DNA from 3 places in the Cedecea sp. Ae19-4 genome. Region 3 is predicted to be linked to each of the others. Evidence: predicted binding sites of a transcription regulator. Region 3 holds the regulator's gene; each other region holds the start of a gene.
The links. The regulator LexA, encoded in region 3, represses DNA repair genes until DNA is damaged. The targets are predictions, from matches to a motif close to TNCTGTATGTACATACAGNA.
Positions count from the first base shown of each region.

Region 1 (9,824 bases), on a different contig from region 3:
CGAACGCGAAATGCTGCCCATCTTCACGGCAGAAGCCGATCAGCTAGAGCTCCTGTCGCGCAGTAAAACCGTCAGAGTACCCAAGGTCTGGGCGCTCGGCAGCGACAGAGATTACAGCTTCTTGCTGCTGGAGTATCTGCCTTCTAAACCCCTCGATGCCCATAACGCGTTTCTCCTCGGTCAGCAGTTGGCCCGGCTTCATCAATGGAGCGATCAGCCGCAGTTCGGTCTGGACTTCGACAACGATCTCTCCACCACCCCGCAGCCCAACGCCTGGCAGCGACGCTGGTCGACCTTCTTTGCCGAGCAGCGCATTGGCTGGCAGTTGGAAATGGCGGCGGAAAAAGGCATCGACTATGGCGATATTGATTTGATCGTTGATTTTGTCCAGCAGGCGCTGGCCTCGCATCAGCCTCAGCCTTCCCTGTTGCACGGCGATCTCTGGTCGGGCAACTGCGCCCTCGGGCCTGACGGGCCCTTTATTTACGACCCCGCCTGCTATTGGGGTGACCGGGAATGCGACCTGGCCATGCTGCCGCTGCACAACGACCAGCCGCCGCAAATTTACGACGGCTATCAGTCCGTCTCTCCTCTTCCGGCGGGCTTCCTCGACCGCCAACCCATTTACCAACTTTATACCCTGCTTAACCGGGCGATTCTGTTCGGCGGGCAGCACCTGGTGACGGCGCAAAAAGCGCTGGAGAAAGTATTAGCGGCGTAAAAAGCAGGCCGCGCCTGAACGGCGTGGCCCGTTATTTTATAAAAAGCCGAGCAGCTTGAAGAAGAAATAGCCCACCACGATGACAATCACCGGCAGGACATAAAGCGGAAAAATCTGCAGTAAGATCGTGTGATGTGGCACAACCACTTTTGCATCGAGCTGCGCTTTGCTGAGTCCCTCCGGCCCTTTGGCCTGTTCAAGAATCAGCTGATCCTGCACGCCCTCGCGCAGGAATTTTGCCTGACGGCTCATGCGGGCCCCGGAGTCCTGCAGCGCCAGACCGATAAAAATCAGCGCAAATATTAGCCAGAAGAAGACGTTCACCTGGCCGTTAAAATCCGGCAGCGGCGAGTTGTACCAGAAGAGATTCAGGAACGGCGTATTGAACCGCATCATCTCAATCATCACGTGGGCGAAATCCATCATTACGGCGTCAATGCCCGGCTGTTTTTCGCTGTGCTGATACATAAATTTCAGGATGGAAATTACCGTCGACAGAAGCGCCGGGATAAAAATAATCCAGCCCGCCACGCGCTTTAAAATCGCAATGCGTCCAGCTTGTTGATACGTCATGTACTCCCCTTTATTAGGACGTAACGTTATACGCTCAAAGTCTACCCTGTGTGGCGCTATTTCGCCTGAGCTTTGCGGGCTAAATTCGCAAAAGCGGTAGCTTCGAGCTTTGTTTCCGGCTAAAGATACACAAACATTTTATTTTGACGAACAGAAAGGAGTCATTTTATGGCCGAAACGCGCCAAATCCTCGCAGCAATTTTTGATATGGATGGGCTACTGATAGATTCCGAACCGCTTTGGGATCGTGCGGAGCTGGACGTGCTGGAGAGCATCGGCGTCGATATTACGCGTCGTCACGAACTGCCCGACACGCTGGGATTACGCATCGACCTGGTGGTTGAACTTTGGTATTCACGCCAGCCGTGGACCGGACCATCCCGTGAGGAAGTGACCGCGCGCGTTATCGAACGTGCTATTGCGTTGGTTGAGGAACAGCGCCCGCTGCTGCCTGGCGTTATTGAAGCGGTGAAGCTTTGCAAAACGCTGGGCCTGAAGGTTGGTCTGGCCTCTGCGTCTCCGCTGCACATGCTGGAAAAGGTGCTTGAAATGTTCGACCTGCGCCAGGACTTCGACGCTATTGCCTCCGCTGAACATCTGCCTTACAGCAAGCCGCATCCACAAGTGTATCTCGATGCGGCCGCGAAGCTGGGGATCGATCCGCTCTCCTGCGTGACGCTCGAAGACTCCGTCAACGGTATGATCGCTACTAAAGCGGCGAGGATGCGCTCCATTGTGGTGCCTGCCGAGGAGAACTTTGCGGACCCACGCTGGTGCCTGGCGGACGTCAAACTTCCTTCTCTGGTTCAGCTAACGGAAACAAGCTTGAAAGGCTAAACCTGTCGGGCGGCTCAGGCCGCCCATCTTCCTGACAAAATGTTACACCGTCACCTCTTCCGAATACTGTACAAAAACCCTATACTGGATGAATCGACAGTTTCTTCATTCAGGTTGTATCATGACGGCGGAAGGCCACCTGCTCTTTTCTATTGCCTGCGCAGTTTTTGCCAAAAACGCCGAACTGACGCCCGTCCTCGCCCAGGGTGACTGGTGGCATATTGTGCCGTCCGCGATTCTGACCTGCCTGTTGCCGGATATTGACCACCCAAAATCCTTTCTGGGCCAGCGGCTAAGCTGGATCTCAAAACCGGTGGCGCGAATGTGCGGCCACCGGGGGTTTACCCATAGCCTGTTTGTGGTGTTCGCCGGGCTGGCACTGTTTTACCTCAAGGTACCGGAAAGCTGGGTCATTCCGGCCGATGCGCTGCAGGGTATGGTGCTGGGTTACCTCAGCCATATCCTTGCCGACATGCTAACGCCTGCCGGGGTGCCGCTATTGTGGCCGTGCCGCTGGCGTTTCCGTTTCCCCATCGTTCGCCCACAAAAAGGCAATCAGCTTGAGCGCGCCCTGTGCATGGCGCTGTTTGGTTTTGCGGTTTGGATGCCCCAGGGCCTGCCCGAAAACGGTGCAGTACGCTGGTCTTCGCAGATGATAAATTCGCTGCAAACCACCTTTAATAGCTTTATAACTCACCAGTCTGAGCGTTAAACAGCCAATATCATTCATTTGGTAATAATCAATTCCTTTTGAATATAAGCCAACGCCCTGCCATCTGTTACGCTTTGCAACATAACGGTCGCCCCTGCGCGGCCGCGTGACAATAAATCAGGAGATACGGGGATGAATTTTCCACTGGTAGCGAACATTGTGGTGTTCGTTGTATTGCTATTGCTGCTGGCGCAAACTCGCCACAAGCAATGGAGCCTTGCCAAAAAAGTGCTGGCAGGTCTGGTACTGGGCGTGATCTTTGGCCTGGCGTTGCACACCATTTATGGTTCCGACAGCGCGGTGCTGAAAGATTCCATTCAGTGGTTTAATGTTGTCGGTAACGGCTATGTGCAGCTGCTGCAGATGATTGTTATGCCGCTGGTCTTCGCCTCAATTCTGAGTGCCGTCGCCAAACTGCATAATGCATCTTCGCTGGGGAAAATCAGCGTTCTGTCTATCGGTACACTGCTGTTTACCACGCTGATTGCCGCGCTGGTCGGGGTGCTGGTCACCAATCTGTTTGGCCTGACCGCTGAAGGCCTGGTGCAGGGCAATGCAGAAAACGCTCGTCTGGCGGCGATTCAATCCAACTACATTGGTAAAGTGGCTGACCTGACCGTCCCGCAGCTGATTCTCTCCTTCGTGCCGAAAAACCCGTTTGCTGACCTGACCGGTGCCAGCCCGACGTCTATCATCAGCGTGGTGATTTTTGCCGCCTTCCTGGGCGTCGCAGCGCTGAAGCTGCTGAAAGATGATGCCCCTAAAGGTGAGCGCGTACTGGTGGCTATCGACACCCTGCAAAGCTGGGTCATGAAGCTGGTTCGCCTGGTCATGCAGCTGACGCCATACGGCGTGCTGGCGCTGATGACCAAAGTAGTGGCGGGCTCAAACCTGCAGGACATCATCAAGCTGGGCAGCTTCGTGGTGGCGTCTTACCTTGGCCTGGCAATTATGTTTGGCGTTCACGCCGTTCTGCTGGCTTTCAACGGCGTTAGCCCGGTGAAATACTTTCGCAAAGTCTGGCCGGTGCTGACCTTCGCGTTCACCAGCCGCTCCAGCGCAGCGAGTATTCCACTGAACGTGGAAGCGCAAACCCGCCGTCTTGGCGTGCCAGAATCTATCGCCAGCTTCTCTGCCTCCTTCGGTGCAACCATCGGCCAGAACGGCTGTGCAGGTCTCTACCCGGCAATGCTTGCCGTGATGGTGGCTCCGACCGTAGGGATTAACCCGCTGGATCCTGTCTGGATTGCGACGCTGGTAGGGATTGTGACCGTTAGCTCCGCAGGCGTAGCCGGCGTGGGCGGTGGTGCAACCTTCGCTGCGCTGATTGTGCTGCCCGCGATGGGGCTGCCGGTCACGCTGGTCGCGCTGCTGATTTCCGTTGAACCGCTGATTGATATGGGCCGTACCGCCCTGAACGTTAGCGGGTCGATGACCGCCGGGACCATTACCAGCCAGTTGATGAAGCAGACCGACAAAGAGATTCTGAACAGCGACGATGAAGTGGAATTAGCCCACCGTTAATCTGAACTGAAAAACAAAAAGGCCGCTATCACTAGCGGCCTTTTTTTATACTTCGTTTTCCTGCCGAACCTGTTTCGCCCAGCGCTGTGCCGACTCGGGCAAAGTAAACGGCGGCGACTGGCGGAAGGCATCACCCAGTAAAACAAACGCTACATACTGCCCGCGCAGCAGATAGACATCTTTGAACCCGTCTACTCGCCACGCATGAGAAGGCGGAGCTGGCTCCACGCGGGGCGTGTAGGTAATGATTGGGCGTGTATTCGGTTGGCGCAGTGGTTTCATAGGCAACGGGATTGGAACTGAATTAGTGAACAACCTCACCATGATAGCGGATCTCACCCTTCCTCGTCGCCCCCTCTTCTCTGTCTCCGCCCGTAAGGCAAAAAAAAGCCCGGCGCAGAGACTGCAGCCGGGTCCTTTACGGCGTGCTAGCTTAGGCTTTAGGTGCCTGCGGATCGGTGTCGTATTCAGCGCAGGTCTGGTAGCCCGAATTCATCACGCGACCGGTGTCATCCAGCGCGACAAAGTAGGTTTCAGCTTTACCGTTACGCTGGCCCAGAATATAGGTCTGGCAGGTCCCTTTGGCGTGGATCATGGTGATTTCGGAAGACGGTTTACCCGCAATCTGCTGAACCTGGGCACGAGTCATGCCTTTTTTCACATCTTTCACCACCGGCTCAGTCACCAGATCTTTGGTGCGATCGTAAGCGGTACACCCTGCCAGCATAGTCATTACCGCTGCCGCGCCTAAAAATCCTGCAAATTTATTATTCATAATTATCCTCATCAATGAATGTATTGATCCTGCGTGTTAGATAAGCCTGGAATATAAAAGAACATTTTTCAACTCGTTACCCTTAATGCGTGAAAATTCGGACAATAAGAGTATTCATAAGGATCCTGTCTGGTTTGCAGAAAAACTCGCCGTCTGCAGGCCGGGTAAGCCTTTGAGCCTTGTCGTTTTCAGCGCAACAGGGTAAGTTTTAGGACAGTTAAATTTTGCGGCCTGCGCGTTGCGGGTACAGCTTATTGGAGGGGTTAAATGGCTCTGCAACAAGAGATTATTCAGGCACTGGGCGTCAAGCCACAGATCGACGCCAGCGAAGAGATCCGCGTCAGCGTTGATTTTCTGAAAACGTACCTTAAAACCTACCCGTTTATTAAATCTCTGGTGCTGGGGATAAGCGGCGGCCAGGACTCCACTCTGGCGGGCAAACTCTGCCAGCTAGCTATCAGCGAACTGCGTGAAGAAAGCGGCGACGACAGCTATCAGTTTATCGCCGTGCGCTTGCCGTTTGGCGTACAGGCCGACGAGCAGGATTGCCAGGATGCCATTGCGTTTATCCAGCCGGATCGCGTGTTAACGGTGAACATCAAGGGCGCCGTGCTTGCCAGCGAGCAGGCTCTGCGCGAAGCGGGAATCGAGCTGAGCGATTTTGTTCGTGGCAATGAAAAAGCCCGCGAGCGCATGAAAGCGCAGTACAGCATCGCCGGGATGACCAAAGGCGTCGTCGTGGGGACTGACCATGCCGCGGAAGCCGTAACCGGATTCTTCACCAAGTATGGCGACGGCGGCACCGACATTAATCCTCTTTTCCGCCTCAACAAACGCCAGGGCAAACTGCTGCTGAAAACGCTCGGCTGCCCGGAACATTTGTACCTGAAGGCCCCGACAGCCGATCTCGAAGACGATCGCCCTTCTCTGCCGGATGAAGCGGCCCTCGGCGTAACCTACGTGCAAATTGACGATTATCTGGAAGGCAAAACCGTACCGGCTGAAACCGCAAAAATCATCGAAGGCTGGTATCTGAAAACGGAACACAAACGCCGTCCGCCGATTACCGTGTTTGATGATTTCTGGAAAAAATAGTCAGAAACAACTTTGCATTAGCATTTTTCAGGGCGGCGTAGTGCCGCCTTTTTTACAGGATGGACATGGACACCTCTTCGCAACGCGCCACGCTTATCGGCCTTATCGCAATCCTGCTCTGGAGTACCTCCGTTGGCCTGTTGCGCAGCATCAGCGAGCACTTTGGCGCAGTCGGCGGCGCGGCCCTGCTCTACACCGTCAGCGCGCTGTGTCTTTGCCTCGCCCGAGGTTTGCCCAAAATACGCGAACTCCCACCCCGTTATCTCTGGGTTGGCGGGCTGCTCTTTGTGGGCTATGAAATAAGCCTGGCGCTTTCAATTGGCCTGGCGCACACCCGCGCTCAGTCCCTGGAACTGGGGATGATCAATTATCTCTGGCCCTGCCTGACCGTCTTTTTCGCCCTGTTTATTAACGGCCAGCGCAGCAATTTATGGCTGTGGCCTGGGCTCGCGCTTTCCCTGGCGGGGATTGTGCAGGTAATGAAAGGAGACGGCGACTGGTCGCCTCTCGTGATGTGGCACAACATTCTCGATAACCCACTGGCCTACGGCCTGGCTTTTGCCGCCGCCATCATCTGGGCGCTCTACTGCAACCTGACTCGCCGCTGGAGCGAAGTTAAAAGCGGCGTCAGCCTGTTTTTCTGCGCCACCGCGCTGGTGCTGTGGATTAAGTTCGCCTTTGTGGCACATCCAACAATGCATTTCACGCTATCCGGTACGGCGCAGCTGTTATTTATGGGGATTTCTACCGCCGTCGCCTATTCAGCCTGGAATGTTGGTATCCAGCGGGGAAACATGACGCTGCTTGCCACGGCTTCCTACTTCACGCCGGTATTATCAGCCCTGCTCGCCACGCTGTGGCTGGGTCTGCATCCCGGCTTTGCTTTCTGGCAAGGCGTACTGATGGTTGTAGGCGGCTCTCTGCTTTGCTGGCTTGCCACGCGACACTATGGTTAAGGGCGATTCCCTCTTCACCTTCACGACTGCTATACTGGTGAAATAAACAGTACCCAGGAGTCCGATGTGGTCAGGCGTGCAAATTCGTCGCGGTTAGAGTTTGAAGCCGCGGCGGTCTATGAATATCCGGAGCATCTCAGGTCATGGCTTGATGACCTGCCCAAAAAACCCGGCGTCTATGTTTTTCACGGTGAAAGCGACGTTATGCCGTTGTATATCGGCAAAAGTGTCAATATACGCACGCGCGTGATGTCCCATTTTCGTACGCCTGATGAAGCCGCACTCTTGAGGCAGTCTCGCCGTATTACCTTTATCCGCACTGCCGGCGAACTCGGAGCGCTGCTGCTCGAAGCGCAAATGATCAAAGAGCAACAGCCTTTGTTCAACAAACGCCTGCGTCGTAACCGCCAGCTTTGTTCCCTGTCTCTTCAGGGGGACACACCGCAGGTTGTATATGCCAAAGATGTCGATTTCTCCCGCCAGCCGGGCCTGTATGGGTTGTACGCTAACCGCCGGGCCGCGCTGCAAACGCTGCAAGGGCTGGCCGATGAGCATCGCCTCTGTTACGGCCTGCTGGGCCTGGAATCACTGAGTAAGGGCCGGGCCTGTTTTCGCTCAGCGCTCAAACGCTGCGCCGGAGCCTGTTGCGGGAAAGAGACTCAGGCCGGGCATCATGCCCGCCTGGTTCAGGCTCTCGAACAGGTTCGCCTGATTTGCTGGCCATGGAAAAACGCCGTCGCCATCGTGGAACGCAGCCCGGAGATGACCGAGTATCACCTGATCGATCACTGGTTTTATCTTGGGTCCGTGCAACAGTTAACTGACGCGACAACCCGCAGCCAGCCGCCGGAGGGCTTTGATAACGACGGCTACAAGATCCTTTGCAAGCTGATGCTGAGCGGGGAATATGAGGTGATAGAACTGGAGTAGACTCCCCCCAAGAGAGGAGTCTAAAAGTGCTAAGCCGCCGACGAAGGCAGAAGTTTGGTGATAGCTTCCGGCCAGCCGTCGCTGCAGCCCCAGAGACGCATTTGCTCGATATCCGGTGCCAGCAGGCGGTCCTTTTCCAGAAATGCCACGCGTTCGCGAATATCCCCGAAGACGTTTTCAAGCAGGGGTGAGCTGCGCAACGGCCGGTGAAACTCGATGCCCTGAGCGGCCGCCATAGCCTCAATCCCAACCACTGCCGCAGTGTTAAAGCACATAGATCCCAGACGGCGAGCCGCATAGGTCGCCATCGAAACATGGTCTTCCTGATTCGCAGACGTTGGCAGACTGTCGACGCTACCCGGATGAGCGAGCGATTTATTCTCCGAGGCCAGTGCAGCAGCGGTGACCTGCGCAATCATAAAGCCGGAGTTAATCCCGCCCTCTTTCACGAGGAACGGCGGCAGGCCGGACAGCCCGGTATCCAGCAGCAGCGCCAGGCGACGTTCCGAAATTGCGCCAATTTCCGCCACCGCTAACGCGATAATATCGGCGGCAAAGGCAACGGGCTCTGCGTGGAAGTTGCCGCCGGAAATCACTTCTCCGGTGTCGCTGAACACCAGCGGGTTGTCCGAGGCGGCGTTGGCCTCAATCTGCAGAACACTCGCCGCATGGCGCAGGTTATCCAGACACGCGCCCATAACCTGCGGCACGCAGCGAATGGAATAAGGATCCTGCACGCGGCCACAGTGGACGTGAGAATCAACGATTTTACTGTCGGCAAGCAGTGCAGTGACCGCCTCAGCCACATCAATTTGTCCCGCCTGGCCGCGGGCCTGGTGGATACGCGCGTCGAATGGTTTCACGGAGCCTTTGATAGCCTCCAGCGACAAGGCCCCCGCCACCAGCCCGGCAGCAAACACCTTCTCGCCCTCAAACAACCCTCGCAGCGCAAGCGCCGTCGAAACCTGGGTCCCGTTCAGCAGCGCCAGGCCCTCTTTTGGCCCCAGTACCAGCGGCTTTACGCCTGCCAGCTTCAAACCTTCACCGGCAGGGATCTGTTCGCCGTTCACCCTGACATTCCCTTCCCCGAGCAACATCAGCGACAGATGCGCCAGCGGGGCCAGGTCACCGGATGCCCCCACCGAGCCTTTCTCCGGGATCACCGGCATTACGCCCGAGTTAAACAGCGCAATGAGACTATCAATCACCAGCAGACGAACGCCGGAGTGCCCGCGTGACAGGCTGATAATTTTACTGGCCATCACCAGTCGGACAACATCATCCGGCAGCGCTTCGCCAAGCCCCACGCTGTGAGAAAGCACCAGATTACGCTGAAGTTCAGCCAGATGATCGGTGGCGATGGTGGTTTGTGCCAGCTTGCCAAAACCGGTGTTAATACCGTAAACCACGTCGCCGTGGGCAACAATCGCTTCTACCGTGCCGAGCGCACGCTCAACGGCGGCAACCGCCCCGGGGTCAAGCCTGAGCAGCACGTTTCCATGGTAGATCTCGCGCAGAGTGGCCAGTGAAACGGAACCTGGAGTGAGACTGCATAGCTTCTTTTGCGTTGACATGTCAGCATCCTGTTTGCATCGGGTTTTTGTCTATATTTGTATATACAACTTAACTAATAAACCAAATAATCCGCCAGCGGGTCATAGGACTTTTTTATCGATCGGTGAGCCGGATCGCGCTTGTGAA
Region 1 is NZ_JBCHWG010000001.1:1,050,022-1,059,845, reverse strand. Features, by position in the region: gene AAIE02_RS05090 (fructosamine kinase family protein) at 1-721, shown strand, start outside; gene AAIE02_RS05085 (YniB family protein) at 758-1,294, opposite strand; gene hxpB (hexitol phosphatase HxpB) at 1,463-2,131, shown strand; gene AAIE02_RS05075 (metal-dependent hydrolase) at 2,253-2,843, shown strand; gene AAIE02_RS05070 (L-cystine transporter) at 2,976-4,367, shown strand; gene cedA (cell division activator CedA) at 4,413-4,649, opposite strand; gene osmE (osmotically-inducible lipoprotein OsmE) at 4,801-5,142, opposite strand; gene nadE (NAD(+) synthase) at 5,410-6,237, shown strand; gene yddG (aromatic amino acid DMT transporter YddG) at 6,303-7,193, shown strand; gene cho (excinuclease Cho) at 7,260-8,123, shown strand; gene hutH (histidine ammonia-lyase) at 8,153-9,697, opposite strand.
Region 1: AAIE02_RS05075 (metal-dependent hydrolase) is a predicted target of LexA. The motif match lies at 2,214-2,233, and genes of this name have one in related genera.

Region 2 (9,824 bases), on a different contig from region 3:
AAAACGCTCCTCTTTTACGGCGGGCACATATTTAAAGCTGGGGTGTTTTTGCGCATCTGCAAGGTTAATCGGCTCCGCGAGCCGCCCAACCAGGCCAACAATACCTTCATCAAATGCAAGCGTGACGGTGCGGCCGCGCGGTTTCTTTAACCCGCGCGTCGCCATAAGGTAAAAACAGCGGCGCTCGTGGTCGGCGAGATAAACCGAGCAAACCTCGGTATCCATCGCAAGGCAGATGTCAGTCACCAAAATGTCCAGCGCCTCATTGAGGCGCGGGGCACTGGCGACCTTTTCGACTATTTCTCGCAGACGGGTGAGCATTTTTCGCGTGACTTAACCTCTTTTACGTCGCCATGCCGGCGAGTTATTGCGTGGTGGCGTAACTTCCTGCAGTGGCATCACCACGCTGGCGAACTCTTTCATTACCCGGCGATAGACATCGCGCTTGAATGAAACAACCTGACGAACCGGATACCAATAACTGACCCAGCGCCAGCCATCAAATTCCGGCGTACTGCTGGTTTGCATGTTGATCTCACCGTCGCTGCTCAGCAACTGCAAAAGAAACCATTTTTGTTTTTGGCCGATACAAACCGGCTTTGTGTCCCAACGCACCAAACGTTTAGGTAATTTGTAACGCAACCAGTTTCGGGTCGAGGCAAGAATGCGAACATCTTTTCTTTGTAGACCGACTTCTTCGAAAAGCTCCCGGTACATTGCCTGTTCAGCGGACTCGCCAGGATTAATACCCCCCTGGGGAAATTGCCAGGAATGTTGGCCAAAGCGTCGTGCCCACATCACCTGTCCCTGCCGATTACATATTACGATCCCAACGTTGGGGCGGTAGCCATCATCATCGATCACCGGACTACCTCAAAACAAACTTAGATTGCATCGATTGTTTCATACAAGTGTCAGGCGGTAAACCACTCTCTCGGCGGCGCTCGCATGGAATAACATTTGAATAACTCACAAAAGAGAGCCGGGTTATAAACAGGGGATGGTCAAAACCGGCGGTTTTATTCACTTTTTCTGTGGATATAACTGTGAAGAACTACCGAATTACATCGGGACAACTCAGGACAACTAAAATAAGGAGCAATCCTGCCACACATTAAAGCCTTTAAATTTCATAATCATAATACTATAAAAATGACACACGAGTTTCATAATGTGATGATCGTCACATATGAAGATCGCCTACTGATGAAAGATCGCACAATGTTGTTTTTATCCACAGATTGTGCCAACAAGTTAGTCACAAATCGGTGATAAATTGTATTTTAGCGCCTCGTCAAGGCTGTAAATGGAACCAGTAGTCATGCTTTTTCCCAGTTATCCCACTTTTCTGTGGATAACATGGTGTAAGATCCTGTTCATTGTCAGTGACCAGATTTGGAAAAGCCTTTTTAATGTTGCTGCACCGAAACGGCTGCCTTTAAAAACTCATTATAAATCAGAATATTGTTAATCTTATCCTCAGACGACTAAACTAAGCTTTCGCTGTGCACAAAGTGCGTTCATTTTTTAACCAAAAAACATCAACGAGTTATGCAACCAATACGTCCGCTCATCACGCCCCCACGCAGTGAAGCCGAGCTGCTCCAACAGGCGCAAAGCGTCGCCGGTTATACCCTGGGCGAACTGGCCGCCTGCGCTGGCTTACAGACGCCGAAAGACCTGAAGCGCGATAAAGGCTGGATTGGCGTGCTGCTGGAGCTGTGGCTGGGTGCCAGCGCGGGCAGCAAGCCCGAACAAGACTTTGCCGCGCTCGGGATCGAACTGAAAACGATCCCGGTGGATAGCCTTGGCCGCCCGTTGGAAACCACGTTCGTCTGCGTCGCGCCGTTAACCGGTAATAGCGGCGTCATTTGGGAAACCAGCCATGTGCGGCATAAGCTCAAGCGCGTGCTGTGGATCCCGGTTGAGGGAGAAAGGCAGATCCCGCTTGCCGAGCGGCACGTGGGTTCTCCGCTATTATGGAGCCCTTCAGAAGAGGAAGAACAGCAGCTGCGCCTGGACTGGGAAGAACTGATGGATTTGATCGTGCTGGGCCAGGTCGAGCGCATTACCGCCCGTCACGGCGAAGTGCTGCAGCTGCGGCCAAAAGCCGCCAACAGCCGGGCGTTAACAGAGGCTATTGGCGCGGACGGCTCACCTATTCTCACGTTACCTCGCGGCTTCTACTTAAAGAAGAATTTCACCGCAGCCCTTCTCGCACGGCACTTCACGCTCTAATAGCCGCCGCAGAGAATGGAATCCAGGGTTCTGTCAGTAAGTACCGGGGAATGTTACATTTCCCTCGTCCTATTAAGAATTTACCGCTTTCTTTCCCCTGTTCATCAGGTTATTACTAAACTTATTAACAAGATCCCTTCCTGACGAGGAACATACCGATGACTAAATGGGCAGTAGCAATCTCCGCCATTGGTCTTGCCTTTGCCGTTTCAGGCTGCAGCAGTGACTACGTAATGGCCACCAAAGATGGACGAATGATTTTGACCGAGGGCAAGCCGAAGGTCGATGAAGATACCGGTCTGGTAAGCTATCGTGACCAGCAAGGTAATGAAATGCAGATCAACCGCAACGACGTTTCCCAGATTATTGAGCGCTAATCTCGCAGGGTCAGCCCCTCGGCTGGCCTGATGATTTTTCTTCTTTTCCCCTCTTTCGCTTTGCTCCGGCCTCTGCCATGTTTATAGACCTTTTGTCGGGTAACGATGCCTGACGAGTCAAAAGAACAACAGGAAGCCGGCTATGCACTATCACCGTATCCCCCACAGTTCACTTGAAGTCAGCACGCTGGGGCTGGGAACCATGACCTTTGGTGAACAAAACAGCGAGGCCGATGCCCACCAGCAGCTCGACTACGCCGTCAGTCAGGGCGTGAATCTGATTGATGTCGCGGAAATGTACCCGGTGCCGCCGCGCCCGGAAACCCAGGGCTTAACCGAGAGCTATGTCGGCAGCTGGCTTAAAGCTCGCGGCAACCGCGAAAAACTGGTTGTTGCTTCCAAAGTCACTGGCCCCACCCGCAACAACGACGCAGGCATCCGCCCAAACCAGATCCTCGACCGGAAAAACATCCGCGAGGCGCTGGATGCCAGCCTCAAACGCCTGCAAACCGATTACCTCGACCTCTACCAGGTTCACTGGCCGCAGCGTCAGACCAACATGTTTGGCAAACTGGGCTACACCTGGAGCGACACGACCTCGCTGCCGGTAACGCTGCTGGAAACCCTTGAAGCGCTGACCGAGTGCCAGCGTGCCGGGAAAATTCGCTATATCGGCGTCTCGAACGAAACCCCGTGGGGCGTGATGCGCTACCTGCAGCTTGCGGAAAAACACGATCTGCCGCGCATCGTGACCATTCAAAACCCTTACAGCCTGTTAAACCGCAGCTTTGAAGTTGGCCTGTCTGAAATCAGCCAGCACGAAGGCGTTGAGCTGCTCGCTTATTCCTGCCTCGCCTTCGGCGTGCTGTCGGGCAAATACCTTAACGGAGCCAAACCGGCCGGCGCTCGCAACACGCTGTTTAGCCGCTTCACCCGCTACAGCGGCGAGCAGTCGCAAAAAGCCGTTGCGGCCTACGTAGAAATAGCTAAACGCCATAATCTCGACCCGGCGCAAATGGCGCTGGCCTTCGTTCGCCGTCAGCCGTTTGTGGCCAGCACGTTGCTCGGCGCCACGACGCTGGAACAGCTGAAAACCAACCTTGAAAGCCTGCATTTGACGCTAAGCGAAGAGGTGATTGAGGAGATTGAAGCGGTGCATCGCCTCTATACTTACCCGGCACCGTAAAAAACTAAGGCTCTCCAAAAGAGGGCCTTTTTGCTATTTATGTTTGATTTGCCACAGCCACAGGGCACTAATCGCCAGCGCAAACACCGCCCCAAATCCAATGCCAATGCCAACGATGGACGCCCCGGTTTTCACCGCCAGTGAGAACAGACCCAGCATCAAAAGCATGGCCGTGTTTTCACCAAGGTTTTGCACGGCAATGGCGTTACCTGCCCCGACCGTGTGCTTGCCGCGCTCCTGGAGCAGCGCGTTAAGCGGCACCACAAAGAAACCGCCCAACAGGCCAATCAACACCAGCAAAGCGTAAGACGGCAACAGAGAATGCTGTAGAGCAAAAATCAGTACGCCAACGCCGATTAAAATCCCGGCGGGCATGCAGCGGGCAACGGTTTCCAAAGTCACCAGCTTCGCGGCTGCTCCGGCCCCCACCACAATCCCAACCGCAACCATCGCATTAAGGTAAGTCGGCGTCGCGTTATCCGTGATCCCTAACGCCACCGGTACCCACAGCACTAGCAGGAATCGAAGCGTCACGCCCGCCCCCCAGAATAGGCTGGTGCCTACCAGCGAGAAGCGCGTTTCTCCGCTGCGCCAAAGGCTGCGGCAGGCGGAAAAGAAACTGTGCGTCATCGGCTTGAAACGCCACGACTGGCCGGGGCGCGCGGCGGCAAGTTTAGGGATAAAGACGTTGGCAACCACCGCCCCGCCGTAAACCAGCGCGCAGACAACCAGCGCCGCCGTCAGGTTCCAGTCTGCCAGCACGCCGCCGGCAACGGATCCCAGCAGGATCGCCGCAATGGTAGAAGACTCCATCAGGCCGTTGGCCTTCACCAGCCGATCGCCAGTGGTCAGCTCGCCGAGAATGCCGTATTTAGCCGGTGAATAGGCCGCCGCGCCGATGCCCACCAGCGTGTAGCCGACAAAAGGATTCAGCCCCAGCGCAATGACCGCCGCACCCACAAGCTTCATGCTGTTCGCCAGCATCATCACTCGCCCTTTGGCGAAACTGTCGGCCACCTGTCCCACAAACGGCGCAAAGAGGATGTACGCGCCAACAAACACCATTTGCAGCACGGGCTGGCTCCAGTCCGGGTAGAACTGCTGCTTGAGCACCGCGAGCGTGGCGAACAACAGCGCGTTATCGCCAAAAGCCGATAAAAACTGCGCCGCGGTGACCGCCATCATGCCCCGGGACCACAACGAACCGCTATTGCCAGCCTGTTCAGCCATGGGCTTTCTCCGCTTCATCAACCTGTGCTTTCAGGGTGACAAAATCTGGTTTTCCGCTGCCTAGCACAGGCAGCTGTTTGAGGAAGCGAATATCGCGTGGCACCGCCAGCTCAGGCACGCCGTGCTCACGCGCATAATGCAGAAGTTTTTCGCGGTTAAGCTCGCTGTCGGTGGTAAACATCACCAGCGCCTCGCCTTTGGCGGCGTCGAGCTTAACGACCGTAGCATGCAATTTGTCCGGCGAAATGCCGATCGCCATCTGTTCGACCATCTCAAGCGACACCATCTCCCCAGCGATTTTGGCAAAGCGCTTCGCACGCCCCTGAATCACGCAATAGCCCTGCTCGTCAAAGGTCACGATATCGCCAGTGTCGTACCAGCCGGGTTCCATCTCACCCAGGCCATTTTCAGCCTCAGGCTTCTCCAGCACGCCCGGATTTTCCACGCGCAGATAGCCGTTCATGATGTTTGGCCCTTTTAGCTGTAGCCTTCCGCCCTGTTCAATACCGGGCACAGCCAGCAGACGAGCATCCATTGCCGGAAGAATGCGGCCCACGGTGCCCGGTTTCGCCGCCATCGGCACGTTGATAGACACCACCGGCGCGCACTCGGTCACGCCGTAGCCTTCCAGAATGCGCAGGCCAAACTTGTCCTGCCACAGCTGCTTCGTGCTTTCCTGCAGCTTTTCTGCCCCGGCAACTACATAGCGCAGGCGGAAGAAATCATACGGGTTAGCAAAACGGGCATAGTTGCCGAGGAACGTCGAGGTGCCAAAGACCACCGTGCAATTGCGGTCGTAAATAAGCTCCGGCACCACGCGGTAATGCAGCGGACTTGGGTAAAGGAACACTTCCGCCCCGGTCAGCAGCGGCGTGAACAGCCCCACAGTCAGGCCAAAAGAGTGGAAGAGCGGCAGCGCGGACATAAACCGGTCATCGGCGGTGAAGTCCGCGATGGTGCGAATCTGCTCTACGTTGGCCAACAGGCTTTTATGGCTGTGCACCACGCCTTTTGGATTGCCCTCCGAGCCGGAGGTAAACAGCACCATCGCCGCATCTTCCGGCTGCTGTTTCACCTGGGCCAGGCGAGGCGCAAGCAGATGAGCAAAGATCCACATTTTATCCTGCAGGGTGATGGTGGACCTTAAATCTTCCAGATACACCCAGCGCACCTGCGTCAGTTGTTCCGGCAGGTGCCACAGTTTGCCCTTATCCAGGAACTGCCGGGAGGTAAAAACCGTCTTGATTTGCGCCGCCGTAATCGCGCTGGTCAGCCCTTTTACGCCAGCCGTGTAGTTCATCATTGCCGGAATACGGCCCCGGGATGAAGCGCCAAAAATCACCGCCGCGCTGATCGCCGCATTCGGCAGCATCAAACCAATGGTTTCACCCTGTTCGCTGTATTTATCGAGGATTCGGCCCACAAACAGCGTTTTTTTCAGCAACGAACTGTAAGTATCTGGCTTGAACTTTATGTCTTCAATACAGTTTTTACTCGAACCATACCGATCCTTCGCCGCCAGCAGCGCCTCAAAAAGCGTCTCACGCGGGCGCACGGCCATGCGCGCTTCCATCATGATTTGGTGCAGCATCTCGCCGGCCATTTTACGGCGATCCCTGGCCCGTGGGGCTTCTGGCATTGCAATCGACGTTGGCGGAAGAAGATGCAGGGTAATACGCGGGAAAGCCCGGCGTTTTACTAGCCCTTTCAGGCGGCTAAAGAAAGTCAGCTCCGCGCCGTCGATGCGCAAAGGCACCACCGTGGCCTGTGCTTTGGCCGCCACAAATCCAGCTCCATCGTAGATTTTCATCAACGATCCGGTCACGCTGATGCGTCCTTCCGGGAAAATCACTACCGGGCGCCCCTGTTCCACCAGGCGCACCAGGTGCTTGATAGACATCGGTTTGGTCGGGTCCAGCGGAACAAAATCAATGAGCGGCTTAAGCCAGCGCATAAACCACTGCTGGCTTATTGAGGAGTAGACCGCAAATACGGGGCGCACCGGCAGAAAAAGTGCAACCAGGATCCCGTCCAGAAATGAGACGTGGTTTGGCACAATCAGCACCCGCTGGCGTTGAAGCACCTGCGGATCGCCGGAAAGGGTTACCCGGAACAGAATGCGAAATAGCGCACGGAAAAAAGCAAGAAGCATAGCGACTCTCTTTGTCGTCTGTCGGTCAGCATTAAGTGTAGAGTCGCAGAGTACACCAGTTGCGTTAAGTGCGGGAGGGGGCTCAAAAAATGGCAAAAAAAAACCTGCGCATCTGCGCAGGTTGGTGCAAAAGAATTGTACTCAGCAGAGTACCAGGAATTCTCACCAATCAATACCTCTGGGATCCGAATTGTCTCGTGCCGCCAGCGGCGAAACCAGCGGCAAAAAGCAAGGGAATGAGCCCAAGTGCAACCAGGTGTTTAAATTTTCGATTCTTGTTACAGGCGGCTGGATTCAGGCAAAAAAAAACCTGCGCATCCGCGCAGGTTGGTGTAATTCATAGGATCAGCAAATAATCGCTGACTTCACCTATCAATACCTCTGGGACCACAAATGTAGCAGCGGCGTCTTCCATTAAGCTATGCTGAAATCGCAACAGCCGACTGCAAAATGTAAGCAAAGATTTGGGCGGAAACGTTTAAAAATCCGCGACATGCACTAAAAAGAGGCAACCTCTTGAAGCAAGTGTAACCGTTACACGCTTTCACCTTGATTTTGCTCTACTTTGCAATATTCCCATCAGTTGTTGCCTTGCAGTCATCAGGGAATTCCGTAAAACTAAACGCAGTGTAAACGATTACCCCTAACAGGAAGGCTTTTCATGGCGACAATTAAGGATGTGGCTCGGCTGGCTGGTGTGTCTGTCGCCACGGTTTCACGCGTCATCAACCACTCCCCAAAAGCCAGCGATGCCTCAAAGCAGGCGGTGAATAGCGCCATGGAAGCGCTGAATTATCATCCCAACGCTAACGCGAGAGCCCTTGCCCAACAGGCCACGGAAACCATTGGCCTGATCGTGGGCGACGTTTCCGACCCCTTCTTTGGCGCGATGGTTAAAGCCGTGGAGCAGGTTGCCTACCGCACCGGCAACTTCCTGCTTATCGGCAATGGCTACCACAGCGAACAAAAAGAGCGCCAGGCCATTGAACAGCTTATTCGCCACCGCAGCGCGGCGCTGGTCGTTCACGCCAAAAAACTCCCTGATGAGGAGCTAATTTCGCTGATGAAGCAAATCCCCGGTATGGTGCTCATTAACCGCATTGTGCCAGGGTTTGAGCAGCGCTGCGTTGCGCTGGATGACCGCTACGGCGCCTGGCTTGCGACGCGCCATTTGATTCAGCAGGGGCACACCCGCATCGGCTACATCTGTTCCAACCACCAGATATCGGACGCAGAAGACCGCCTTCAGGGCTACTACGATGCGCTCCGCGAGCACAATATCCCCGTCAACGAGCGTCTGGTGACCTTTGGTGAACCCGATGAAAGCGGCGGCGAGCAGGCCCTGACGGAGCTGCTGGGACGCGGCAAAAACTTCACCGCCGTGGCCTGCTACAACGACTCAATGGCCGCCGGGGCGATGGGCGTGCTGAACGACAACGGCATTGATGTTCCCGGTGAGATTTCGCTGATTGGCTTTGATGACGTGTTAATTTCACGCTACGTGCGGCCCAGGCTGACCACGGTTCGCTACCCGATTGTGACCATGGCGACTCAGGCAGCAGAGCTCGCGCTGGCGCTGGCCGAAAACCTGCCGCTGCCGGAAATCACCCATATGTTTAGCCCGACGCTGGTGCGCCGACACTCGGTGGCCTCTCCGGGCGACAACGCTTAAAGCGTAAGTTGATAAAGATGTACGGGCTGGTCGGGGTAATCCAGCCCGTCGCCAATGTAGCGCCAGCCAAACCGTTCATAATAGGTCTTACAGGCCGAATACAGATACAAAGACTCAAAACCCAGCTGGCGGGCATATTCCACGACGTGTCGCTGTAAAATCTCGCCCAGTCCCTTTCCTCGCTGGCTTTCATCAATATACAGCGCCGCCAGCCAGGGCCAGAGATCCTGCCGGCTGATCAAATCACAGCGCCACAGCCCCACGGTCCCCACCATCTTTTCGCCCTCCAGCGCAATAAACGTCAGGGGCATTTCGCCTTCCCGCTGGCTGGCGGCAACAATAGACGCAAAAAAGCCTCGGCTTTCCTGACTGCCAAACGCCTGCCAAAGCCACTCCGTGACTTGCTCTGCGTGCTGAGGGGCCTGGTACAACGGGACAATTTTCACAACGATATACTCCTAAAAAACCACACCAAATTCTGAAAGCGTGATCCGGGACGACAATTTGCACGGCGAAACGGCAAGGCCGCTTGCGGGCGAAACTCCTGTGATAAACTGCTGGAAAATCGCGACAGCGTCCAGATCGGGAAGGAAACAATGGTAACAATGTTAGATGTCTCGTTACGCGCAGGGGTTTCCAAAGCGACGGTATCTCGCGTGTTAAACGGCACCGGACAAGTTAAAGCAAGCACCCGCGAACAGGTATTTAAGGCCATGGAAGAGCTGGGCTATAAGCCTAATTTTCTGGCACGATCGCTGGCAAACCGCAGCAGCAACAGTATCGGGCTGGTTGTCTCCACCTTCGATGGCTTCTACTTCGGGCGCCTGCTGCAGCAGGCTTCACGCCGCACGGAATTCTACGGTAAACAGCTGATTGTCACCGACGGGCATGACACGCCTGAAAAAGAGCTGGATGCCGTACAAATGCTGGCGGACAGGCACTGCGACGCCATCGTTCTCTACACGCGTT
Region 2 is NZ_JBCHWG010000003.1:368,485-378,308, forward strand. Features, by position in the region: gene ptsP (phosphoenolpyruvate--protein phosphotransferase) at 1-321, opposite strand, end outside; gene rppH (RNA pyrophosphohydrolase) at 334-864, opposite strand; gene mutH (DNA mismatch repair endonuclease MutH) at 1,552-2,238, shown strand; gene AAIE02_RS19675 (YgdI/YgdR family lipoprotein) at 2,397-2,615, shown strand; gene AAIE02_RS19680 (NADP(H)-dependent aldo-keto reductase) at 2,758-3,801, shown strand; gene lplT (lysophospholipid transporter LplT) at 3,835-5,031, opposite strand; gene aas (bifunctional acyl-ACP--phospholipid O-acyltransferase/long-chain-fatty-acid--ACP ligase) at 5,024-7,183, opposite strand; gene galR (HTH-type transcriptional regulator GalR) at 7,845-8,855, shown strand; gene AAIE02_RS19700 (GNAT family N-acetyltransferase) at 8,852-9,301, opposite strand; gene AAIE02_RS19705 (LacI family DNA-binding transcriptional regulator) at 9,452-9,824, shown strand, end outside.
Region 2: mutH (DNA mismatch repair endonuclease MutH) is a predicted target of LexA. The motif match lies at 1,299-1,318, and genes of this name have one in related genera.

Region 3 (9,824 bases):
GTCGCGATAGATAAACATGATCAAGTCGGCATCCTGCTCGATGGACCCAGATTCACGCAGGTCAGAGTTGACCGGGCGTTTGTCGGCGCGCTGTTCCAGGGAGCGGTTAAGCTGCGACAGCGCCACCACCGGAACCTGAAGTTCTTTTGCCAGCGCCTTGAGCGAGCGGGAAATCTCGGCGATCTCCAGCGTACGGTTGTCGGACAGCGACGGCACGCGCATCAGCTGCAGGTAGTCAATCATGATCATGCTTAAACCTTCATGCTCACGGTAGATACGGCGGGCACGGGAGCGCACTTCGGTTGGCGTCAGGCCAGAAGAGTCATCAATGTACATGTTGCGCTTCTCGAGCAAAATGCCCATGGTGCTGGAGATACGCGCCCAGTCCTCATCGTCCAGCTGGCCGGTACGGATTCGGGTCTGGTCCACGCGCGACAGCGACGCCAGCATACGCATCATGATCTGCTCGCCGGGCATTTCGAGGCTGAAAATCAGTACCGGTTTGTCCTGCAGCATGGCGGCGTTTTCGCACAGGTTCATCGCAAAAGTGGTTTTACCCATCGACGGACGAGCGGCCACGATAATCAGGTCAGAGCGCTGGAGGCCCGCTGTTTTCTTGTTCAGATCCTGGTAGCCGGTATCCACCCCCGTGACGCCGTCGTGCGGCGTCTGGTAGAGGGACTCAATTCGGGAAACCGTGGCTTCCAGGATCTGGTCGATGCTTTTCGGGCCTTCATCTTTGTTAGCGCGGTTTTCGGCAATCTGGAAAACGCGGGATTCTGCCAGATCCAGCAAATCTTCACTGGTGCGCCCCTGCGGGTCGTAGCCGGCATCGGCAATTTCATTGGCGACCGCAATCATTTCACGCACAACCGCACGTTCGCGCACGATATCCGCGTAAGCACTGATGTTCGCCGCACTTGGCGTGTTTTTAGAGAGTTCCGCGAGATAAGCAAAACCACCGACGCTCTCGAGCTGCCCCTGGAGCTCCAGGGATTCAGAAAGCGTAATCAGGTCGATGGGTTTGCTCATTTCGAGCAGGCGCTGCATTTCGGTAAAGATCATGCGGTGCGGACGGCTGAAGAAGTCGTTAGCGACCACGCGCTCGGCGACGTTGTCCCAGCGTTCGTTATCCAGCATTAAACCGCCCAACACCGACTGCTCCGCCTCAAGCGAGTGCGGCGGCATCTTCAGCCCTTCTACCTGACGGTCGCGGGGTTCTTTCGGTTTGTTGAAGGGTTTATTTCCTGCCATAGTGAGGGAGCTACCAAATTCATAGTGAGAGACCGGGAAGTATAACCATTCTTGTCACTCTTCGACACAAGGAGTTTCCATGGCAACGCGCATCGAATTTAGCCAACACGGCGGGCCAGAAGTATTGAAAGCCTTTGAGTTTACGCCGAAAGATCCGGAGGAGAACGAAGTTCAGGTTGAGAATAAAGCGATAGGTATTAACTACATTGATACCTATATCCGCAGCGGGCTCTATCCGCCACCGGCGCTCCCGAGCGGGCTGGGTACCGAAGCGGCTGGCGTTGTCAGCAAGGTCGGCAGCAAAGTCACTCACCTGAAGGTTGGCGATCGCGTTGTTTACGCGCAGTCTGGCCTGGGCGCATACAGCAGCGTTCACAATGCGCCAGCCGATAAAGTCGCTAAAATCCCGGATGCTATCTCTTTCGAACAGGCAGCAGCTTCTTTCCTGAAAGGCCTGACCGTGTTTTACCTGCTGCGTAAAACCTACGAAATTAAAGCCAATGAAACCTTCCTGTTCCACGCGGCGGCGGGCGGCGTGGGCTTAATTGCCTGCCAGTGGGCGAAAGCGCTGGGCGCCAAACTGATTGGTACCGTCGGTTCAGCACAAAAGGCCGATCGCGCTTTGCAGGCCGGGGCGTGGCAAACCATCAACTATCAGCACGAAAATATCTCTGAGCGCGTCAAAGAGCTGACCGGCGGCAAGAAAGTGGCAGTCGTGTATGACTCCGTCGGGAAAGAGACCTGGGAAGCGTCGCTGGATTGCCTGCAGCGCCGTGGGCTGATGGTGAGCTTTGGTAACTCTTCCGGGCCTGTGACCGGCGTGAACCTGGGCATTCTGAACCAGAAGGGATCGCTGTACGTGACTCGCCCTTCTCTGAACGGCTATCTCACCACCCGCGCCGAGTTCGATGAAGCCTGCCACGAGTTGTTTTCGCTGATCGCCAGCGGCGCGATTAAGGTGGATGTCGCGGAAAACCAGAAATTTGCGCTGAAGGATGCGGTGCTTGCACACCAGACGCTGGAGAGCCGTGCCACGCAGGGTTCAAGCCTGTTAATTCCGTAACCCTTTTAAAATTCAGAAAGAATTAGGGCTTCCCGGAGGAAGCCCTTTCTTTTTTGTTCGTGCTGTATGTAGGGTACAGCGCGATGAATTCTTGTTACTGCAAAAGAATAGTCGCAGATTTAATAAGTAAAAGAAATGACGCCACCGGGATTAAGTTCAGGCTTGTGATCGGCTCCGCAATACCTGAATTCTCCCGGTGGCCTTAAGGCTAAAGCTGGCGCTTATCGGCAACCAAAGACAGCGCGTGTTCAACCACTTCAATGCCTGCCCCGGCTTTATGAGCGTTTTCGCTTAAGTAACGGCGCCACTGACGCGCGCCCGGTATTCCCTGGAATAAACCAAGCATATGCCGAGTTACATGGCCCAGGTAGGTGCCGTTTGCCAGTTCGCGTTCAATGTATGGATACATCGCTCGCACCACGGCAACGGGATCGCTGTCCGCAACATCTGCCCCGAAAATTTCGCGGTCAACCGTCTTCAGCAAGCCCGGGTTTTGGTAAGCCTCGCGCCCGACCATCACGCCATCGAGATGCTCGAGGTGGGTTTTCGCTTCTTCCAGCGTCTTAATCCCGCCGTTAATCGCCATGGTGAGCTGCGGGAAATCACGCTTGAGCTGGTACACGCGCGGGTAATCCAGCGGTGGAATTTCACGGTTTTCTTTTGGGCTCAGGCCAGAGAGCCAGGCTTTACGCGCGTGGATGATAAACATCTCGCATTCGCCCTTGCCTGCCACCGTGCCAATGAAATCGCAGAGAAATTCGTAGCTGTCCTGATCATCAATGCCGATGCGGGTTTTTACCGTCACCGGAATAGAAACCACATCGCGCATCGCTTTAATACAATCGGCAACCAGCTGCGCTTCACCCATCAGGCAAGCACCAAAGCGCCCGTTCTGCACCCGGTCAGACGGGCAGCCCACGTTCAGGTTAATTTCATCGTAGCCGCGCGCTTCGGCGAGTTTCGCACAGTGTGCCAGCGCCTGAGGATCACTGCCGCCAAGCTGCAGCGCAATCGGATGTTCTTCTTCGCTATAGGCCAGATAGTCCCCTTTACCGTGGATGATCGCCCCGGTGGTCACCATTTCGGTGTACAGCAGCGTGTGGCGGGACAGCTGACGCAGGAAATAGCGGCAGTGGCGATCGGTCCAGTCGAGCATCGGCGCAATGGAGAAACGGTGCGGCTGGAAAGGAGTCTGGTTGCTTTGTGAGGACATACGTTTACGCAGGCTACGATTAAAAAAGGGTCGTTACTATAGCATAAAGCAGCGCCGGGGCATCAGGCTGCCCCGGCATTCAGCATCAGAAGGCCACGCTCAACTGCGCCCCCGCGCCCCAGGTTTGGTCTTCGCCGTACAGGCCCATCAAATCGATATTGACGTGTTTGCCTGCCGCGAACCCCACCCCGCCGGTAAAGACGTTGCTGTCATTGCTTTTCACATCCGCACGATAGCCGGCACGCAACGCCAGCCAGGAAAGCGGCCTCACCTCAGCGCCAACACCCACATACTGAGAGTTGGCTTCGCTTTTAAAGCCTTTGGTTTCGGTCAGATCGCCGTCCGCGCTCAGGGTCACCAGCTCGTTATGCCAGGCTACCCCGGCGGTCACCAGCGGGCTGATTTGCCAGGTATCTTTGTAGTTCCGTACTTCGCCGGTACGTCCGTTAGTGATGCGAATATCTTTCGTGTCGATATCGCGGGACACCAGGTTCTGGCCGCTCAGGCCGACTGTCCAGTTCTCGCCAAAATCGGCCGCCACGCCTGCGTCAAGGTTGAATCCAGTGTCATCGTTGCGGTACTGACTGTTCTTCCAGTCGCCGCTGCGATAGTCGTAAATGGACGTGGTGTAGTTATACAACCAGGTCTTCTGCAGCTTAGGCGTGACGCCAACTGACACCGGCACGCCGCTAACGTCAAACTTGTGGGCAAGAGCAATCCCATAATCAGAAACAATGGCCGCGCGACCGGAAGCGGTCGAGTTCAGGTTACGGGTAATCTGACCGGAACCATTTTGCAGCGCATCAAACGCCACCTCTCCCGCTACCGCACTGGAGTTTTGGATACTTCGCAGGTAATTGATGTCGTTCTGATCGATATCAGAGCTGACTTTCGCTCGGGCGTAAGCTTTAGTGACGAAAGCCACGGAGAGAGTGTCATTTGGGATGCTAACCGCAATCCCCGCGGCGGCTTTGGCCCTTGCCGTATCGCCCCGCAAATCTTCGAGTTCCCCTGCTAAATCTCCTGCTGCGCTGCGAAACTGATTTAACGTTCCGTTCGGATTAAAAAGAATATCCCGCAGCGTCAACGACCCAATAGATTGTTTATAGTTATCAACTTTGTCGCTGATGCCGTCGATGCGATCCTGAAGGTTGTCTTTATCCGTTATTTGCGCCCCGACAGACGGTAAAATAACGGTAATATTGTCGTCTGGTTTGGACCGGGCTAATAGCGCCGGGTTGATTAATACGCCGCTGCCATAATTAGCCGAAGCCACGCCGGTGCCCCCCATCGCATCGTTTCGCGCTTCGGACCAGGTCCCTGCTGCCCCGGCCTGATGGGCAATAAAGAAGGTTGCGGCGAGTGTCGCCACCGAAGATTTTATTTTATTCATTCACAGCACGCCTGTCTGATTGTCAGATGAAGTAATTCGCCCCTGACAGTTATGACTGAACAGAGGCAGACTATTGCTGTGAATAGCGCGATAAAAAGATGGATATTTGAACCATCAGGATCCCAGATATATCCTTAGGGTTAACGTCTTATTGTTCCATGCTAATTAATTTATAGTTTACCCTTCGGCTTTCGTGAAGGAAGACCGTTGTGCGGGCCAAAGAATTGAGGCGGATGATCTATCCAACGGTCCTGCCGCTGCACGGCATAAGACTGATTTAGCGGGTAATAAATTTTATTTTCGGCTTTATTCGCTTCACCTACGACTAATAGCCGCACATCCTGTTCGGTATTATTAATAAAGGTATGGCAAATGCCGGTTCCGGCAGGAAATCCCACGCTATCGCCCGGCTCGAGCGCCCAAAGATGACCGTTGATCCACACTTCGGGGTGCCCTTCGAGCACATACGCAAACTCTTCTTCGCTGCTTTCCGCGTGGGGATAAGAGGTTCTGCGGCCGGGAGGAATACGCTCATGGTGAATCCCAAGGCGGTTTAAACCGAAATTACGGGCCAGAGGAGCGCCAATAGAAAACAGCTCCGCGCTGTCCGGGTAAGTTGCGTCATCCTCGCCTTCCAGCTCGCGCCAGTGACGAATACAATCAGGTTTTTGCATCACTTCCTCCTGGGTAGATAGGGTCAGTATGTACCAGGATTCGGCGTTTTATCCGCATTATGGTAAAGTATTGCGTCAATGACCGGGAGAGGCTGATGGATACCACAACTTCGCAAAACGTGTTAGCTCAGGCTGAAAAGCTCTGCCTGCAACGCAATGTACGCCTGACGCCACAGCGTCTCGAGGTTTTGCGCCTGATGGCCGAGCAAACCGGGGCCATCAGCGCTTATGATCTGCTGGATCTCCTGCGCGTTAGCGAGCCACAGGCTAAGCCTCCAACGGTTTATCGCGCGCTGGATTTTCTGCTGGAGCAGGGTTTTGTGCACCGCGTGGAATCCAACAACAGTTACGTGCTGTGTAATTTTATCGATCATCCAACCCACTCTTCCGCCATGTTTATCTGCGACAGATGTGGGGCCGTAAAAGAGCAGGCCGCTCAGGGTGTGGAAGATATTATGCAGAAACTGGCGTCCAAAATGGGGTTTGCCCTGCGCCATAACGTGATTGAAGCCCACGGATTGTGCGCTGATTGCTCGGAAGTTGAAGCCTGTAGCCACCACGGCGCCTGCGATCACGATCATTCAGTGCAGCCGAAGAAAAAGCGTTAAGAGGGAGTGGTACATCCCTGTACCCGGGCAGGATTGGTCTTACTTACTGATTAGCACATTTGAGGGTCCGCCAGATTACCAGCGGTAATTGCTCCCGGACTCCCAGTCCTTCACTTCTTTCTCTGCCTGGTCTTTGGCGTAGCCATAGCGTTCCTGGATTTTACCCACCAGCTGGTCACGCTTCCCTTCGATGACGGTCATATCGTCATCGGTCAGCTTACCCCATTTCTCTTTGATCGTACCTTTGAACTGCTTCCAGTTACCGCCGATTTCGTCCTTATTCATCATCATCTCCTCATCGTTCGGTTTAGATTTTCGCATCCGGGCTGCAGGATGCTGACTTTCTGGAACACACCCACTGTCTGCTGGATGTAAAGGTAATTGTAGACAAGGATTCCGAGTTACATTTAAAACTCAGAATCTTTAACCATTCTTAAAAGCGATGGAACGCTGATTCCTCGTCTTAGAAACGAGAAATCAGCACGACAGGAGCAGGGTTAACGAAGGCCAGGAGGTTCGATCAATGGCCGCCCGATGTAGCGAACCAGGTGTTATTACGCCAGTGGCGCCGCCAGATGACGCCCAGCGACAGGCCACGCAAGGCCAGAAACACCGCCAGAGACAGCCACAGGGCGTGGTTACCCCACAAAGGCAGCGTAAACATCGTCACGCCAAAGCCCAGCGCCGCAACCGCCATGCTGTTACGCATTTCGGCACCCCGCGTCGCGCCGATAAACATACCGTCCAGCAGGTAACACCAAACGCCCACGACCGGCAAAACAACCTGCCAGGCAAGGTAATGATTTGCCAGAACACGAAGCTCCGGCAGGGAGGTAAGCAGCGCGACAATTTGCTCCCCAGCAAAAGCATAAATAGCGGCAAATGCTATCGCAACCAGCCCCGCCTGCCTGCACGCAGCCCCCCAAACTTCGAGCAACTGCCCACGGTTACGCGCCCCGTAAGCCTGCCCTGAATGGGCTTCTACGGCGTAAGCAAAACCGTCCAGCGCATAGGCGGTAAAGGTCAACAGCGTCATCAGCACGGCGTTAACGGCAACAATTTCGCTGCCGAGACGCGCACCAAAAATGGTGATTGAAGCAAAGCAAATTTGCAGCAGCAGCGAACGCAGCATGATATCGCGGTTGAGGGCCAGCAGCTTGCGTAAGTCCCCTTGCCAGGCCGTTTTGAGACGAGCCCAACTGATGCCCCGCAGCTTCAGTACCTTCCGCACCATCACCAGGCCGATGATAAACGTCGCATATTCGGACACCGCCGTGGCCAGCGCCGCCCCCTGCACGTTCATGTGCAGCCCCATCACCAGCCAGAGGTCGAGCACGATATTAATCAAATTGCCGACGACCAACAGGATGACCGGCGCCCGCGCATACTGAACGCCCAACAACCAGCCTAACAGCACGAGGTTAGCCAGTGAGGCCGGGGCGCTAAGCCAGCGGATCTCCAGGAACCGCCTTGCCTGATCCAACACCTCGTCATTGCCGCCAACAACGTGCAGCGCAAGGTTGATCAGTGGATAACGCAGGACCACGATAGCCAGCCCGGCTATCATCGCCAGCATCAGGGGTTGAACCAGTGCGCGCGCCAGCCGCTGTGGATCGTTCGCACCAAACGCCTGTGCCGTTAACCCGGTGGTGCTCATGCGCAGAAAAAGCAGCAGCATAAAGAGGAAACTGGTCGCCGTGGCGCCGATAGCCACCCCGCCAAGATAGGTCGGGCTATCAAGATGGCCAATGACCGCCGTATCGACCAGGCCCAGTAACGGAACGGTGATATTGGAAAAAATCATCGGCAGCGCAAGCCGCCACAGCGCACCATCCGTTGACGAAAAGAATCGCATGGGAATGATCCAGAGGAAAAAAGAGAGGTGTTTAAGGCAGGTGGCACGGCAGAGTTACCGCACCACCGGAAGAGGTGTTACAGCCATTCACCGTTGCGGATCACCCCGACGGCCAGGCCTTCAATGCTAAAATTCTGCTCGCGAAGATCGACCACAATAGGCTGGAATTCGCTGTTTTCCGGCAGCAGGTGCACGGTATTGCCCTGCTTTTTCAGGCGTTTTACGGTCACTTCATCGTCGATACGCGCGACAACGACCTGGCCATTACGCACGTCCTGGGTTTTGTGAACGGCTAATAAATCACCGTCCATGATGCCGATATCTTTCATCGACATGCCGCTGACGCGCAGCAGGAAATCGGCATTCGGCTTGAACAGAGAAGGGTCAACCTGGTAGTGGCCTTCGATGTGCTGTTGCGCCAGCAGCGGCTCACCGGCGGCAACACGGCCCACCAGCGGCAGGCCATTTTCTTCTTCAACCAGCAGACGAATGCCGCGTGATGCACCAGAAACAATCTCGATGGCACCTTTACGTGCCAGCGCTTTTAGATGCTCTTCCGCGGCGTTTGGAGAACGGAACCCCAGACGTTGTGCAATTTCGGCGCGCGTAGGTGGCATGCCGGTCTGGTTGATATGATCCCGAATGAGATCAAACACCTCTTGCTGCCTGGTAGTTAGTGCTTTCATTCCGCCCCCTGGGTGTTTATACAGTTATGCTGTGAGTATATACAGCCCCGGGCGATTTTGAAACCACAAATTAAGCAAAAAACCAGCGACTTAAACTGTTCTGGAAGGGCTATCGCAAATGTGACCAAAGCAAGGTGGCCCAGGTTGCAACCGCAAGGATAATCGCTATCAATACGGCGGCGGAACCCATATCTTTGGCTCGCCCTGAAAGCTCGTGGTACTCGGTGCCGACACGGTCAACCAGCGCTTCAATGGCGCTGTTGAGGATTTCGACAATCATCACCAAAACAACCGAGCCAATCAGTAAAATACGCGTGATGGGGTCCACGTCCAGCCAGCAGGCGATGATGATAGCGATGACCGCCGCTACGCCCTCCTGACGAAAGGCGGCTTCGTTGATCCAGGCCGCACGCAACCCCTTCCACGAGTAGCCTGCAGCCTTAATAATGCGGGTGATGCCGGTGGTATTATTCGCCATTCAAGGAAACCTTTTTAAATATTGAGCGTCAATGCTCACTGAGTCTAAATCGCAGCGCCACAGAAATTCCCCAGAGTTTCTGATATCCTTGCGGCGCATTTGCATTATTAACCTGAGGCTTTACATCATTTATGTCAGGCTGGCCAAGAATTTACTACAAATTACTGAATTTACCATTAAGCGTTCTGGTAAAGAGCAAGTCTATCCCGGCGGATCCCCAAACCGAACTCGGTCTGGACCCTTCACGCCCCATCATGTACGTCCTGCCCTACAATTCTAAGGCAGACTTACTGACGCTGCGTGCCCAATGTCTGGATCACGATCTGCCCGACCCGCTGGAACCTCTGGAAATTGACGGCGTACTGCTGCCGCGCTACGTGTTTATCCACGGCGGGCCGCGCGTCTTCACCTATTACACGCCAAAAGAAGAGTCGGTAAAACTGTTCCACGATTATCTGGATCTGCACCGCAGCAATCCCGATCTCGATGTACAGATGGTGCCGGTTTCCGTGATGTTCGGCCGCTCGCCAGGGCGCGAAAAAGGGGAAATCAACCCGCCTTTACGCACGCTGAACGGCGTCCAGAAATTCTTTGCGGTTT
Region 3 is NZ_JBCHWG010000002.1:587,843-597,666, reverse strand. Features, by position in the region: gene dnaB (replicative DNA helicase) at 1-1,254, opposite strand, end outside; gene AAIE02_RS15580 (quinone oxidoreductase) at 1,334-2,317, shown strand; gene dusA (tRNA dihydrouridine(20/20a) synthase DusA) at 2,526-3,530, opposite strand; gene AAIE02_RS15570 (conjugal transfer protein TraF) at 3,616-4,923, opposite strand; gene AAIE02_RS15565 (cupin domain-containing protein) at 5,094-5,597, opposite strand; gene zur (zinc uptake transcriptional repressor Zur) at 5,693-6,205, shown strand; gene AAIE02_RS15555 (CsbD family protein) at 6,281-6,490, opposite strand; gene dinF (MATE family efflux transporter DinF) at 6,726-8,060, opposite strand; gene lexA (transcriptional repressor LexA) at 8,138-8,746, opposite strand; gene AAIE02_RS15540 (diacylglycerol kinase) at 8,856-9,224, opposite strand; gene plsB (glycerol-3-phosphate 1-O-acyltransferase PlsB) at 9,356-9,824, shown strand, end outside.